4 regions of the Methylobacterium sp. AC433 genome follow, and region 2 is predicted to be linked to each of the others. Evidence: predicted binding sites of a transcription regulator. Region 2 holds the regulator's gene; each other region holds the start of a gene.
What was found. The regulator LexA, encoded in region 2, represses DNA repair genes until DNA is damaged. The targets are predictions, from matches to a motif close to TGTTCNNNNTGTGTTCNG.
Positions count from the first base shown of each region.

Region 1: a site for LexA is predicted at 1,187-1,204, ahead of ruvC (crossover junction endodeoxyribonuclease RuvC). Genes of this name have one in related genera too.
Region 3: a site for LexA is predicted at 1,934-1,951, ahead of AC0IWM_RS09880 (ImuA family protein). Genes of this name have one in related genera too.
Region 4: a site for LexA is predicted at 2,151-2,168, ahead of dnaE (DNA polymerase III subunit alpha). Genes of this name have one in related genera too.

Region 1 covers NZ_CEEDBN010000002.1:27,157-30,803, reverse strand. The annotation lists gene AC0IWM_RS03650 (hypothetical protein) at 1-475, opposite strand, end outside; gene ruvC (crossover junction endodeoxyribonuclease RuvC) at 561-1,127, opposite strand; gene AC0IWM_RS03640 (hypothetical protein) at 1,553-1,870, shown strand; gene AC0IWM_RS03635 (methyl-accepting chemotaxis protein) at 1,910-3,376, shown strand; gene AC0IWM_RS03630 (YebC/PmpR family DNA-binding transcriptional regulator) at 3,395-3,647, opposite strand, start outside.
Region 2 covers NZ_CEEDBN010000013.1:90,955-94,601, forward strand. The annotation lists gene AC0IWM_RS17500 (FkbM family methyltransferase) at 1-83, shown strand, start outside; gene sfsA (DNA/RNA nuclease SfsA) at 135-842, opposite strand; gene AC0IWM_RS17510 (DUF937 domain-containing protein) at 1,008-1,793, shown strand; gene lexA (transcriptional repressor LexA) at 2,030-2,782, shown strand; gene AC0IWM_RS17520 (ComEC/Rec2 family competence protein) at 2,776-3,647, opposite strand, start outside.
Region 3 covers NZ_CEEDBN010000005.1:67,889-71,535, forward strand. The annotation lists gene AC0IWM_RS09875 (Y-family DNA polymerase) at 1-1,166, opposite strand, end outside; gene AC0IWM_RS09880 (ImuA family protein) at 1,084-1,908, opposite strand; gene AC0IWM_RS09885 (collagen-like protein) at 2,141-3,052, shown strand; gene AC0IWM_RS09890 (molecular chaperone DjiA) at 3,211-3,647, shown strand, end outside.
Region 4 covers NZ_CEEDBN010000002.1:93,937-97,583, reverse strand. The annotation lists gene dnaE (DNA polymerase III subunit alpha) at 1-1,914, opposite strand, end outside; gene AC0IWM_RS03965 (ABC transporter ATP-binding protein) at 2,324-3,049, opposite strand; gene AC0IWM_RS03960 (lipoprotein-releasing ABC transporter permease subunit) at 3,063-3,647, opposite strand, start outside.

The DNA of each region.
Region 1 (3,647 bases), on a different contig from region 2:
CGGGCGCCAGCATGCTGGTCCGGATCTGCAGGAGCAGCAGGGCGATCCAGGCCGAGAAGCCGACGATCAGCCGGCCCGGCCCGAGCATGTCCGACGAGAGCGCGCGGTCGAGCAGTCCGCTGACCAGGAGCCAGAAAAGTTCGAGGGCGAGGAAGTCCCGGAACGGGCCGGCCCGGCCCTCGGCGACCGCGCGCACGGAGCCGCCCGCATCGAGGATGAGCCGGAACATCGCCATCCAGTAGGGCGCGAGCAGGATCGTGCAGGCGCAATCGACGAGGAAGACGTCGTCCTGGAAGCGGGCGGGGGCCGTCGGATCGCCCATCAGCGTATGGGCCGCTTCCTTGGCCAGGACGACGACGAAGGCCACGGTCGTGGCCGAGCCGAGGGCGCGGACTGACCGGAGCCCGGAGGCCCCGCCATCGCGCAGCGTGTCGCCGATCGGCAGAGTCGGGCGCATCGCCCCTTGGTCGGCCATTCCCCTCGCTCTCCGCCCGGTTCGCCCGCGTGTTCCGCCGGGAGGCACTGCACGGGCGGGCCGGGAGAGTCCAGGCCCGGCCCGGTCAGCCCCGGGCCAGGGCCGCCGCGATGCGGGCCGCCGCCAGGCTGCTCGTCCCGGGCACGGGGACGTGCTCGCGCTTCAGGGCATGGGCGCCGCGATGGCTGTTGTGGGTGATGGCGATGGCCAGCGCATCCGCGGCGTCGGCGACCTTGAACTCGGCCTTGGGCAGCAGGAACTTCACCATGGCCTGGATCTGGACCTTCTCGGCGTGTCCCGACCCCGCGACCGTCTTCTTGATCAGGTTGGCCGAGTACTCGAACACCGGCATGCCGGCGAGCGCCGGGACCAGCAGCGCCACCGCGCGGGCATGGCCGAGCTTCAGCGTGGCCTGCGCGTCCTTGTTGACGAAGGTCTCCTCGACCGAGACCTCGTCCGGCCGGAACGCCTCGACGATGCGGGTGATGCCCTCGTAGAGCTCACGCAGGCGCAGGGCGAGCGGCAGGTCCCCGTCCGAGGTGACGACGCCGCAATCGACGTAGGCGAGCTTGGTGCCCGTGGCCGTGACGACGCCCCAGCCGGTGCGCCGCAGGCCCGGATCGATGCCGAGGATGCGGACGGGAACGCTCATGCGGACACGATCATGGATGGCGCGGCTCCGGGCGCGAACATCGCGCCGTTCCGAGCGTTAGGGACATACCGTGAACGGAGCGTTATGCCAATCCGCGCTGCCGCGGCGGTTCCGGCAGGCCCGCCCGTCGCGCCTCGAGCTCTTTCCGATCAGCAGCCGAAAATGACGATCGCAGGATGAGCCAAGTCTAACCCGGCGGATCTCGACCGACGCATCGAAAGCGTTCCGGTCTCGCCCCCGAAATCGCCGGCCGGCATCGATCGATCCGCCGCAGCGAACCTTGTGAGAACCGGCCGAGGCATTGTTCGCGGAGCACGAGTCTCGCACAGGGACCGGTGCGCCGCCGACGAAGACGGCCCGTAACCGCTTCTTAGAAGATCCTATCGTATTAACACAGGACAGATTCCCTGCGGATTGCAGTCCTCGTGTCAGACCTCGCGCCCTCCCCTCGCCTGAACCGGCTCCTCGGTGGCTTCGCGGCGATCGCGACCCTGGTGCTGCCGGTCGGCGTGATGGCGGTTCCGATGTCGGAGACCGTGGCGGTGATCGCCCCTCCCGGCCGGGACGCCGCCGCCATCGTGGCGCGGGCGGGCGGCACCATCCTGCGCCTCGGCGGCTGGAGCAACGTCCTCGTGGTTCGGGCCGGATCGTCCGATCTGGTCGCCCGGCTCTATGCCTCCGGGGCCTGGCTCGTCGTCGACGCCCGGTTCGCGACGGCCTGCACGCCCGCTTCCCGGACCTGAACCCCGCAACCAGACTTCCGCAACGGACACGGCCCGGCGATGACGAACCTCGACACCCTTCGGCAGACCTTCGGCCGATTTCTCATCGCCTTCCTCTGGCTGCACCTGCCGATCATCGGGCTCGGCGCCTGGCTCGTCGGCAATGGGCTGACGGTGCCCCTGGTGATCGCAGGGCTGCTGGCAGGATTCAGCACCCTGGCCTGGCGGCGCGCGCCGACCGGCCTGACGACGCGGCTGGTCAGCAGCCTGTCGCTCATCGGCATGGCGGCGATCCTGCTCTCCGCGCTGGCGGGGCATCCGTGGCAGATCGACCTGCACATGTACTTCTTCGCCTGCATGGCGGTGGTCGTCGCGTGGTGCGACTGGACCATCCTGGTGGCCTGCGCCGCGGCCGTCGCCGGCCACCATCTCGCCCTCAACATCGCGATGCCGGCGCTGATCTTCCCCGGCGGGCCCCGAAGCGCGGATCTCGCGCGCGTGGTACTCCATGCCGTCATCCTGGTTCTCGAGACGGGCGTGCTGGCCTGGGTCGCCCGCACCATCACGACCGCCTTCGCGGCGCAGGTCGCGTCCGAGGGCGCCATCCGGGTGCAGGTGGAGCGGATGCAGGCCCTGGAATCGGAGACCGCCCTGGCGCGGGCGGGGGCCGATGCGCAGCGGCGGGCGGCGATGCAGCAGACCGCCCAGTACTTCGAATCGGCCGTGGGCGGCATCCTCGGCCGGGTCACGCAGGCCGCGGCGGCGATGCAGGCGACCGCACGGTCCATGACGGGGACGGCGGAGGGCACGGCGGGCCGGGCCGGATCCGTGGCCGGCGCCGCCGAGATGGCCGCGCGGAACGTGGACCGGGTGGCCGGCGCCGCCGAGGAGCTCGGCGCCTCGGTCCAGGAGATCGGCCGCCAGGTCGCGGAATCCGCGCGGATGGCGCAGGGCGCGGTGGGCCAGGCGGACGCCACCGGCCAGCTGGTTCACGCCCTGAGCACGGGGGCGGCCCGGATCGGCGACGTCGTCGGGATGATCTCCGGCATCGCCGGCCAGACCAACCTCCTGGCGCTCAACGCCACCATCGAGGCGGCCCGGGCCGGCGAGGCGGGCCGCGGCTTCGCCGTGGTCGCGGCGGAGGTGAAGGAACTCGCCAACCAGACCGCGCGGGCCACCGAGGAGATCACGGGGCAGATCAACGCGATCCAGGGCACGACCCGCGAGGCGGTCACGGCCATCGAGGCGATCGCCGCGCAGATCCGGACCATGAGCCTGACCGCGGACGCCATCGCGGCGGCGGTGGACCAGCAGGGATCGGCGACCCGAGAGATCATCCGCAACGTGGCCGAGGCCGCGACCGGTACGGGAGCGATCACGGCCACCATCGGCGGCGTCGCGCAATCGGCCGGGGAAACGGGCGAAGCGGCCGCCCGGGTCCTCGCCTCCGCGTCCGAGCTGGCGCAGGAGGCCGATCACCTCGGCACCGAGGTGAACCGGTTCCTCGAGACCGTGAAGGCCGCCTGACGGGCGGGCTTCGATCGATCAGCCCTGGAGCTTCTCCATCAGGGCGTCCGACAGGGTGAAATTGACGAAGACGTTCTGGACGTCGTCCTGGTCCTCGATCACCTCGACGAGGCGGATCAGCTTCTCGCCGGTCTCGTCGTCGACCTCGATGGTGTTCTGCGCCTTCCAGACCAGGGCCGTGCGGCGCGGCTCGCCGAAGCGGGCTTCCAGGGCCTTCGAGACCTCGCCATAGGCCTCCTGGGCGCAGGTGACCTCGTGGCCGGACTCGTCC
Region 2 (3,647 bases):
ACCTGCCTGCCCTCCTGGAACAGCACGGCTATCGCCGGATCGCCCGCACGCGCCTCAACCTGATCTTCGAGCGGGCCGCCTGACGGCGCGTCGTTCCCCCCTCTACCGAGCCGGCTTTCGCGGAGACGGGCGTCCTACAGCACCGGGATGGCGTCGGCGATGGTGATCCCGCCGGGGCCGATGCGGCAGCGATGGGCGTGCACGGCGACGCCAGCGGCCCGTGCGGCCTGGAACGCCCGGTCGAAGACTGGGTCGAGGTCCCGGGCCACGTCGAAGCGGTCGGCCCACATCTGCACCACGATGACGACCATCGCGCGGCCCCCGGCCTCCACAACCGCAGCCAGGTCCGCCATGTGCCGGGCGCTGCGAGCGGCGACGCAATCCGGGAACTCCGCGAGGCCGGCCCGGCGCATCAGGTGGCAGTTCTTCACCTCGACGTGGCATGGCGGCACTTCCTCGCCCGTGGCGAGGAAGTCGACGCGGCTGGCCTGCGCGTAGCGGACTTCCGGGCGCAGGACGGTGTAGCCGCCGAGCACCGGCAGGCTGCCGTCCGCGAAGGCTTCCGCCACCAGGGCGTTCGGCCGCATCGTGTTGACGCCCACCCATTGCCGCCCGCCGGGCAGGTCCGCCTCCACCAGTTCCCAGGAGAAAGCCAGCTTGCGCGTCGGGCTCCGGGTCTCGGACACGAGTGCGCGCGCGCCCGGAACCGCGAGGCCCAGCATCGCCCCGGGATTGGGGCAGTGGGCGGTGACCAGGGAGCCGTCGCCTAGTTCCATGTCGGCCAGGAAGCGCTTGTAGCGACGCACGAGGCGCGCCTCGATCAGGGGCGCGGAGAAGCGCATCGGCGGATCCGGGGCAAGAAATAGGTTGATGCGGGCTCCCGTCGGCGCGGAATCGGGCAGTCCTGAGGCGCCTGGGCTGGTCAGTGCTACCCGGATGCGACAGAATTCGCGGGGCGCGCCCCGGGTCGTTAGCCGGGAAAGCCGCTGTTCGTCCGCGAGGCCGCCATGTTCAATCTGTTCGACATTCTCCAGGCGCAGGCGGGCGCCAATGCGCAGGGATTCGGACGGCAGTTCGGCCTGTCGCCGGAACAGGGCCTGCGTGCGATGGAGGCTCTGATGCCGGCGCTGACCATGGGCCTGCAGCGCAACGTCGCTCACGATCCCACCGGCTTCGCCCACCTGTTCAACCTCGTGGGGCCGACTGCCCCCATGGCACCGAGCGCGACGCCGCAGATGGACATGCTGGTCAAGCAGTTGTTCGGCTCGCCACATCTCAGCCAGGCGGTGCTGCAGCAGGCGGCGACCGTCAGCGGCGTCGCGATGCCGGCCCTGAAGCAGATGCTGCCGGTCATGGCCGGTATGGTGGTGGCGGGGATCGTCCACGTCATGATCAACCAGGCGCCTGCGCCTGCGCCGGCCTCGCGCGCCGAGGCGAATCCCTTCGGCTTCCCCCCCAACGCCTGGTCGGAGATGATGGAGGCGTTCCTGAAATCGGGTGCCTCCGCCGCGAGTCCCGCGCCCTCGCCGCCTCAGGCGCGGGCGCGCCCGACGCCGCCCCGGCTCACGGCCCCGTCACGGCCAGGGGCCGATGCACCGGACAAGACTGCTGCGGACGCCCCCTTCGACGTGATGCAGCAGATGTTCCAGACCGGCCTGGAGGTGCAGCAGGAAAACGCGCGCGCCATGCAGCGCCTGTTCGACACCTTCTGGCAGGATCCCCGCGTTTCCACCGAGGCGGGGGGCGAGGCCCCCGGTGCCAAGCCCCGCAGCGGACGGACCCGGACGTCGTAGCGCCACCACACCGTCGTCCGCGACAGGCCGCTCCCGATCGGGCCAGGGCCCCGACGCGTCCGCGGCAACGGGCATCCGTGAAGGGATCTGCCCACGGCGCGGTTCCGGCCATCCCCGGCACCTCGAGGGCTCTTGACAGGAACCCTTGCAGAACACTTACGGAACGTTTAATGTGTTCGTGGTTTGTTTCTGGTGCCATCCGCCGCGCTTCGTGGCGCTAACGAAGAGTGTCCCGCATGTTGACGCGTAAGCAGCTGGACCTGCTCCAGTTCATCCAGCTTCGGATGCGCGAGAGCGGCGTTCCTCCGTCCTTCGACGAGATGAAGGACGCCCTCGATCTGAAGTCGAAATCGGGTATCCACCGCCTGATCACGGCCCTCGAGGAGCGCGGCTTTCTGCGCCGGCTGCCGAATCGGGCGCGCGCCATCGAGGTGATCCGGATGCCGGAGAGCCTGGGCGGGAACGCGGGCGCGTCCCGCGCCGCTCCGGCTCCCGAGGTGCGCCGCTTCACGCCTAGCGTGGTCGAAGGTGGCAAGGGCAAGGGCTTGCCGGCGGGTGCCTCGGTGTCCCGCCTGCCGACGACGCAGGCCACTGACGAGAGCGGCCGGGCGGTGACCATCCCGGTGATGGGCCGGATCGCGGCCGGCACGCCGATCTCGGCCATCCAGGAGCAGAGTCACTCGGTGACGATGTCGCCGGACTTCCTCGCCGGCGGCGAACATTACGCCCTGGAGGTGCGCGGCGACTCGATGATCGAAGCGGGAATCCTCGACGGGGACCTCGTGGTCATCCGTAAACAGGACACCGCGAATACCGGCGACATCATCGTGGCGCTCATCGACGACGAGGAGGCGACCCTGAAGCGCCTGCGTCGGCGCGGTTCATCCATCGCCCTGGAAGCCGCGAACCCGGCCTACGAGACCCGCGTGCTCGGTCCGGACCGGGTCCAGATCCAGGGGCGCCTGGTCAGCCTCGTTCGTCGCTACTGAAGGCTCTCGCCGTCCGGTTCGTCACCGGACGAATCCGACGGATCGCCAGTTCGGTCCGGCGCCGCTCGCGGCGTCGGCGGGCTGAACAGGTCCGATGGGGCCGGTGCCGCTTCCGTTGGTTTTCGTGACGAATTCGCGCGCCAGGGGACGAGGTCACCAAAACGTTTGGCCGTCGCGCGTACCGGGCCATCGCGGGCGAGGCGAATCGACGTCGCGCCGTGTGACTGCAGGAAATTCCGGTCGACGATGATCGGCGCGGCACAGCCTGGAGGGGCGGATTGCCGGGAAATCAGGATCTCGGCCCTGGCGCAATCCTCCCCGAGCGCGCGCTTGTCGGTGGTCAGCGCGAGCGCGCGGCCGTCTGGCGTGATCAAGGTGCAGCCGAGGCGATCGCAGCGCGCCCCCTGAAACGCTGGGACGTCTTCCACCTTGCGGCCGTCGCCATCCGCCTTCAGCCATTGCCCGAGGACGAAGGAGGGTGGCCGCCCCAGAGTGGCGAGCCGCCCGCTGCGGTCCCGGATCGCCGCACCCGCCCCCTCGCGATCGATGTAGATGTCGTGGCGATCCGGAGTGGCCGCGCAGGCGATGCCGATTGCCGCCGGAAGCAGGCCGAGCCAGCGCAACGACGAGGCCGGGAGGGTCAGGACGATCAGCGCGGATGCCATGAGACCGAGAGCACCCGCCCCGAACGCCGGAATCACCACGACCGCGTGCCCGAAGCCCGCGATCCAGGTGGAGATCGTCAGCATCCCTCGCACAGCGAGGCCCATCGCCCACCAGACCGGCTGATCCAGGGCAAACGGATAGGCGAGGATGCCGAGGACGGCCGACGGCATCACGGCCAGGGAGACCAGCGGCAGGGTGA
Region 3 (3,647 bases), on a different contig from region 2:
CTCTCCCGGAAGCCGAGCCGCATCATCCGCCGGCCGAGGCGCTGGCGCAGGGCATCGCCCAGATGTCCGGCTCCTCCCTCGCCACCGGCGGCGGCCTCCACCAGCATCCTCTGACGCGGCGCGATCGGACCCGTGGCGGTGACCGCGAGGCCCACGCTCTCGAAGCCGAAACCGGCATCGAGGGCCGGGCCGAGGCGGTCGAGGCGCAGGGTCAGCAGGCGCCCGAGCTGGGCCGGGCAGCGGGTCGGCAGGCTCATCCCGAGGTCGAGGGTTCGCACCACCCCGTCGACGCGGGTCAGGGACAGCCGCAAAGCCCGGGCGCCGAGGCCGGCCGCCTCCAGCCGCGGGGCCAATCCCTCCATCAGGCGCATGGCCGTGGCGACGATGGTCTCCGGCCGGCCGATCGGTTCGAGGAAGCCGCGCACGGCCTCGAAGTCGCGCGGGTCCTCCGCCGGGACGAGGGGCTCCGGACGGTGGCCGAGGGCTTGGTCGAGGCGCAGCAGCAGGATCTTGCCGAAGCGCCGGGCCAGGGGCGCGCGGGGCGCGGCGGCAAGGTCGCCGATCCGGCGCAGGCCGAGGCGGGCCAGGGCCTGCGCCGTGCCGGGATCGAGGCGCAGGGCCGCGACCGGCAGGGCCCGCAGGGCCTCCCCGTTGCATCCGGGCGCCACGAGGCCGCCCCCGCCGTGGCGCGCCAGGGCGAAGGCGCAGGCGGGCGTGTCGGCCAGCGCGATCCGCGCCGGGATCGCGCCCTCGGACAATCGCCGGGCGAGATCCGCTTGCAGCGGCGCCTCGCCGCCGAACAGGTGGCTCGCCCCGGCGATGTCGAGGAAGAATCCATCCCCGCCCTCCGCCGGGCCGTAGGGCGCGACGACCGGGGTGTAGCGCTTGGCCCAGAGGCAGAGCCGGTGCAGGGCGGCTTCATCCGCTTCCGGGTCGGCAGGATGGACGGAAACGGGCGTGCCGATCCGCGCGCGGGCCCGGGCCAGGGTCTCGCCGGGTTCGAGGCCGAGGGCGCGGGCGGCGGCGTCCACCGCGAGCAGGCGCAGGCCGTTGGCCTCCATCGCGGCCACGACCACGGGGCCGTCATCCCGAGCGCTGGACCCGTGCGCCCGCCTCAGCCGCGTGACCGGCCAATGCTCCAGCCAGACCGAAACGATGCGCGGCATGATCCCACTCCAGAAGCCAGTGTCCGGTCCGCCCATTGCGGCTTCGGTCGAGGGTCACCTGCCAGCACGGCCGCTCGATGCAGCCGAAGCGGTCGCGCAGGGCCTTGCCGGCGGCGATCCGCCAGCGGGTCGCGGCCACGTTGGGGCTCTCCGCCTCCGGTGGCCGCAGGACGAGGAGGAGGAGGTCGGTCCGCCCGGCCGCGAGGTGAAGCCGGCGGCTCTGGGTCAGGGGCAGGGCGGCGTCGACGAGGCCCGCCACGGCGGCCAGCCCCTGCGCGCGCAGGGATTCCTCCAGGGCGCGATAGGCGTCGCCGTCGCTGGCGACCTCGAACAGCAGCAGCCGTCCGGGGTCGAGGCCGAGACCGGCCAGACCATGCCCATAGGGGAGGGGATGGCCCTGTCCCGCCACCAGCAGGGCTTCGCCGCGCACCCGGGCGAGGTGGCGCGCCACCAGGGCGAGGGCGAAGCCGAGGGCCGCCGGCTCGTCCCCCGCCTGGGCCGGGGCGATCTCGTGCAACTGCCCGAGGGCGAGGCCGCCCTGTGCGAGGCGCGAATCGATGTCGTGGATGCCCAGCGGAAGGGCGCCCCGGAGGACCGGGGCATCGCCGCGGCCGGCCACCAGGTCGCGCAGGGCCGCGAGGTCCAAGGGGCCTACATCGGGAGAAGGCGCCTCCACGCCCGGTCGATCCGACGGCTGGGTCTCGATCTCCGCATCGGGAGGATCTTCAGGGCTCTGTCTCATCAGCTCCGCTCCATTCCGCTACGCTAAGAACAGAACAGGAACATACTCAATCGGTTTCCAGGGGCTCCTGAGATTTCACCTGTGTTCAAGGACTTGGCCTGTGGAAGGCTGTGGATGCCTGTGGACGGCAGGGGCCGGGGCGGTGGCTCCGTCACCCTTGACCCTGTGGCGACGGCAGGGCAGCACTCCCCACCTGCCGCGCAAGCAGACGCGGATCAGCCGGGAGAACTCCATGCGTCTCGCTCGTGCCCTCGTGGTCCTGTCGGGCCTGATCACCGTCGCGGTAGGGTTCCCCGCTGCGGCGCAGCCGGCGGCCCAGCCCAGGGGCGAGGCACCCAAGGCGGCGGCACCGAAGGGACGCGGGCCGCAGGCCGCGTCGCAGCCGATCCAAGTCTACGATGCCCGCTTCGAGAACGGCGACCTGCGCATCTCCGGCAGCGTGCGCAAGCCCGGCACCGTGGTGGTGCTCGACGAGGACATCTCGATCATCGCCGACAGCCGGGGCCGCTTCGTCTTCCGCCTGCCCTACGTGCCCACCAACTGCATCGCCACGCTGAAGGCGGGCGAGGACGAGCGCGAGGCGGTGATCGCCAATTGCGGCCCTGCCGGCCAGCCCGGTCCGAAGGGCGAGACCGGGCAGAAGGGCGACACCGGCGACAAGGGCGAGACCGGCCCCGCCGGGCCGCAGGGCGTCGCCGGCCTGCCCGGTCCTCAGGGACCGAAAGGTGACACCGGGGCCAGAGGCGAGCCCGGCCCGAAGGGCGAGACGGGCGCCCGAGGCGAGCCCGGCCCCAAGGGTGAAGCGGGACTCAAGGGTGAGGCCGGCCCCAAGGGCGACGCCGGTCCGAAAGGCGAGCCCGGCCCGCGGGGGCCGGCCGGCGAGCGTGGACCGGCGGGCGCCAGGGGCGAGGCCGGTCAGGCCGCCCTCGCGGCGGCCGCGCCCGCATCCCCGTTCCGGGTGGTGCGCCAGGACACCTGCCCGGCCTCGGGCTGCGCCATCACCTGCGAGGGCAGCGAGATCCTCGCCTCGGCCCTGTGCCTGAAGGGGGGCAGCGCCATCGTGACGGCGGGCGCCGACGGAACCTTGAGCGCGGCCTGTCCCGCCGAGAGCCAGGGTCTCGTCGGCCTCTGCGCCCGGCGCTGAGGGGCCGAGGCGACCCGAGCGATCGCCCCTCGCCGAAACGGAGCCGTCCGGTGTAAGGACGCGCTTCGTTTCGTGCCGAAGCCGATCCCACCCTTGTCGATACCGCCCATGCCGCCTGTCCCCTCCTGCACCGTTCCCAGCGTCCGCGGGGCCTCGCGATGAGCGCGGGCATCTGGGGCAAGCTCGGAGGGGCCGGCCTAGGCCTCGCCATCGGCGGTCCCCTCGGCGGCCTCGTCGGCGGCGTGGCCGGGCACTTCCTGGTCGACCGCGAGGGCGCGCTGTTCGGCGCCACGCCGCGCGACGTGGTCTTCACCACCGGCCTCGTGGCGCTCGCCGCCAAGATGGCCAAGTCCGACGGCGTGGTGACGCCGGCGGAGGTCGAGGCCTTCGCCAAGGTGGTGCAGGTGGACGCGCGCGCCCGGCCCGGCGTGCAGCGCCTGTTCGACCTCGCCAAGGGCACCGCGAACGGCTTCGAGGCCTATGCCCGGCAACTGGCCAACACCTTCCACGACGAGCCGGCCCTGCTGGAGGACGTGCTCGACGGCCTGTTCCACATCGCCAAGGCCGATGGCGCCATCCACGAGGCGGAGGAGCG
Region 4 (3,647 bases), on a different contig from region 2:
CGATTCCACCTGGAACACGCCCACCGTCTCGCCGCGCTTCATCGGCGCGTAGGTCGCCGCATCGTCGAGGGGCAGCGAGGCCAGGTCGACGATGATGCCGCGCTTGGCCAGGAAGTCGGTGCAGCAGCGCAGCAGGGTCAGCGTCTTGAGGCCGAGGAAGTCGAACTTCACGAGGCCCGCGGCCTCGACCCACTTCATGTTGAACTGGGTCACCCGCATGCCGGTCTTCGGATCGCGGTAGAGCGGCACCAGCTGCTCCAGCGGTCGGTCGCCGATGACGACGCCGGCGGCGTGGGTCGAGGCGTGCCGGTGCAGGCCCTCGAGCTTCTTCGAGATCTCCATGAGGCGGGCGACGATCGGCTCCTCCTCGATCGCCTGCTGCAGCTTCGGCTCGCCCTCGATGGCCTGGACCAGGGTGACGGGGTTGGCCGGGTTCTGCGGTACGAGCTTGGTAAGCTTGTCGACCTGCCCGTAGGGCATCTCCAGGACGCGGCCGACGTCGCGCAGCACGCCGCGGGCCAGCAGGGTGCCGAAGGTGATGATCTGCGCCACCTGCCGCTCGCCGTAGCGCTGCTGCACGTACTGGATCACGCGCTCGCGGCCCTCGACGCAGAAGTCGATGTCGAAATCCGGCATCGAGACGCGCTCGGGGTTGAGGAAGCGCTCGAAGAGCAGGCCGAAGCGGAGCGGGTCGAGATCGGTGATGAGGAGCGACCAGGCCACCAGGGAGCCGGCGCCGGAGCCGCGGCCCGGACCCACCGGGATGTCGTGGTCCTTGGCCCACTTGATGAAGTCCGACACGATCAGGAAGTAGCCGGGAAACTTCATGCCCACGATGACGTCGAGCTCGAAGGCGAGGCGGTCGCGGTAGACCTGCTCGGACATGCCCGGCGCGGTGCCGTGCTGGGCGAGGCGCAGTTCGAGGCCGGCCTCCGCCTGCCGGCGCAGCTCCGCCGGCTCGTCGAGGGGCGGCGCCGCCGCGACGGCGGGAACGGCCTCGGGCGCGGCGGCGTCGAGGGCGGCGACGACGCCGAAATTCGGCAGGATCGGCTTGCGGGTGCGCACGCGGTAGGCGCAGCGCATGGCGATCTCGACGGTGGCGTTCAGGGCGTCCGGCAGGTCGGCGAAGAGCGCGGCCATCTCGGCCCGGGTCTTGAAGCCGTGGCGCGGGGTCAGCCTGCGGCGGCGGTCGTCCGAGACGAGGCGGCCATCCGCGATGGCCAGCAGCGCGTCGTGGGCGTCGTAGTCGCCCTCGCGGGCGAAGAACGGCTCGTTGGCCGCCACCACCGAGAGGCCGTGGCCGTCGGCGAGCCGCAGCAATTCCCGCTCGACCACGCGCTCGTCGGCGAGGCCGTGGCGCAGGATCTCCACGTAGAGGGTGTCCTCGCCGAAGGCCGCGCGCAGCTGCGCCAGGCGGCCGGCGGCGAGCTCGGCCCGGCCCATCCTGAGGGCGCTGTCGAGGGGTCCCGTGGAGCCGCCGGTCAGGGCGATCAGGCCGGCGCTCGACTCGGCGAGCGCCTGGACGGTGACCCGGGGCGCGTCGCCCAGAGCGACGTCGAAATAGGCCCGGCTCGCCAGCCGCAGCAGGTTGCCGTAGCCGGTCTCGTCCTGGGCCAGCAGCACGACGTTGGCGCAGGACGCCTGTGCCTGCCCGATGCGCGCCATCGGGTCGGGCGCCTCGAAGGCCACGGTGAGCTGGAGGCCGGGGATCGGCTGGATGCCAGCGCCGGCGGCCTTCTCGGAGAATTCCAGCGCGCCGAACAGGTTGTTGGTGTCGGTGAGCGCCAGCGCCGGCTGCCGGTCGGCCAGGGCGGCCTTCACGATGTCGCCGACCTTCAGGGCCCCTTCGAGCAGGGAGAACGACGAATGGACGTGGAGGTGGACGTAAGCCGGGTCTTTGAGGATGCGCGCCATCCCTGCACCAGAGCGCCTCGCCGTGAAGGAATCCATGCCGGACCGCCGGCCGCCCGCGGTTTGGCTGTGGAGAGTTCCGGTCTGTGCCCGGACCGCAACGCTATCGCAAGGGCGCCAATGCGACAGCCCAGGCGGCGATGGACACCGCCAGGAGCCCGAAGGCCATGAACTCGACCGCACCCGTCAGGATCATCCGCTTGAACATGGGCCTCGCCTTTCGTTGACGTCCCGAGTTTTGTTCTTGTTTTGTTCTATGTAAAGCGAAAGTCTTCGAGCTTCTGAATCGTAGTTAAGGCTTGGTCAATATCGTCGACTTGGCCCAGGATCACAGATCGGCCCAGAACGCTCAAACAAGGCGTCGGACTCTCGATCACCAGAGATCGTCCGCGTGGAGCGCCCATCCGCCCCGTCAGGGCAGTTGCTCGATCAGCCCGTCCCGGATCGTCACCCGCCGGTCCATGCGGGCGGCCAGATCCATGTTGTGGGTGGCCACGAGGGCGGCGAGGCCGGAGGCGCGCACCAGCGAGACCAAGATGCCGAAGACGTGGGCGGCGGTGTGCGGGTCGAGATTGCCGGTGGGCTCGTCGGCGAGCAGCAGGCGGGGTCCGTTGGCCACCGCGCGGGCGATGGCGACGCGCTGCTGCTCGCCGCCCGAGAGCTCGGCCGGACGGTGCAGGAGGCGCTCCTTCAGGCCGAGGAAGCCGAGGAGCTCGCTCGCCCGCGCCCGCGCCTCGCGCTGCGAGAGCCCGCGGATGAGCTGCGGCATGACCACGTTCTCCAGGGCCGAGAACTCCGGCAGGAGATGGTGGAACTGGTAGACGAAGCCCATCTCCTCGCGGCGCAGGCGGGTGCGCTCGGCATCCACCATCGCGGCGGTCGGGCTGCCGCCCACGTAGATCTCGCCGCCATCGGGCCGCTCCAGCAGGCCGGCGAGGTGCAGGAGCGTGCTCTTGCCGGCGCCCGAGGGCGCCACCAGGGCGACGAGTTCGCCCGGCCAGATCGCGAAATCCGCCCGACGCAGGATCTCGAGGGCGCCGGCCCCTTCGCCGGCCCCTTGCGCGTAGCGCCGCTCCACCTTGGCGAAGAACAGGGCCGGGACCGGCTGCGCGCCGGGCGCCTCGGCTTTCGTGGTCATGGATGTTCGGGCCTCAGCCGTAGCGCAGGGCCTGCACCGGATCGAGCCGGGCGGCGCGCCACGAGGGATACAGCGTCGCGATCAGCGACAGGGCGATGGAGGTGACGACCACCACGGTGATCTCGTTGGCGTTCATCTCGGCCGGGATCTCGGCGAGGAAACGCACGGTGGGGTCCCAGGCGGAGGGGAACAGCACCCGCTGGATGCCCTTGATGTTCATCGTGATCAGGATGCCGAGCGCCAGGCCGCTCAGGGTGCCGACCACGCCGATCAGCGCGCCGTTGATCAGGAACACCCGCATGATGGTGCCGGGCGTCGCCCCCATGGTGCGCAGGATGGCGATGTCGCTCGACTTGTCGCGCACCAGCAGGATCAGCCCCGAGATGATGTTCAGGGTCGCCACCACGACGATCAGGCTGAGGATCAGGAACATCACGTTCCGCTCCACCTCCAGGGCGCCGAAGAAGGTTCGGTTGCGCTGGCGCCAGTCGGTGAGGAGAACCGGTCGCTCGGCCGCCATCTCGAGGTCGGGCCGCATCGCGCCCACCGCCTCGGCATTGTCGAGGTAGATCTCGATCAGGCTGACATCGGCGTCCCG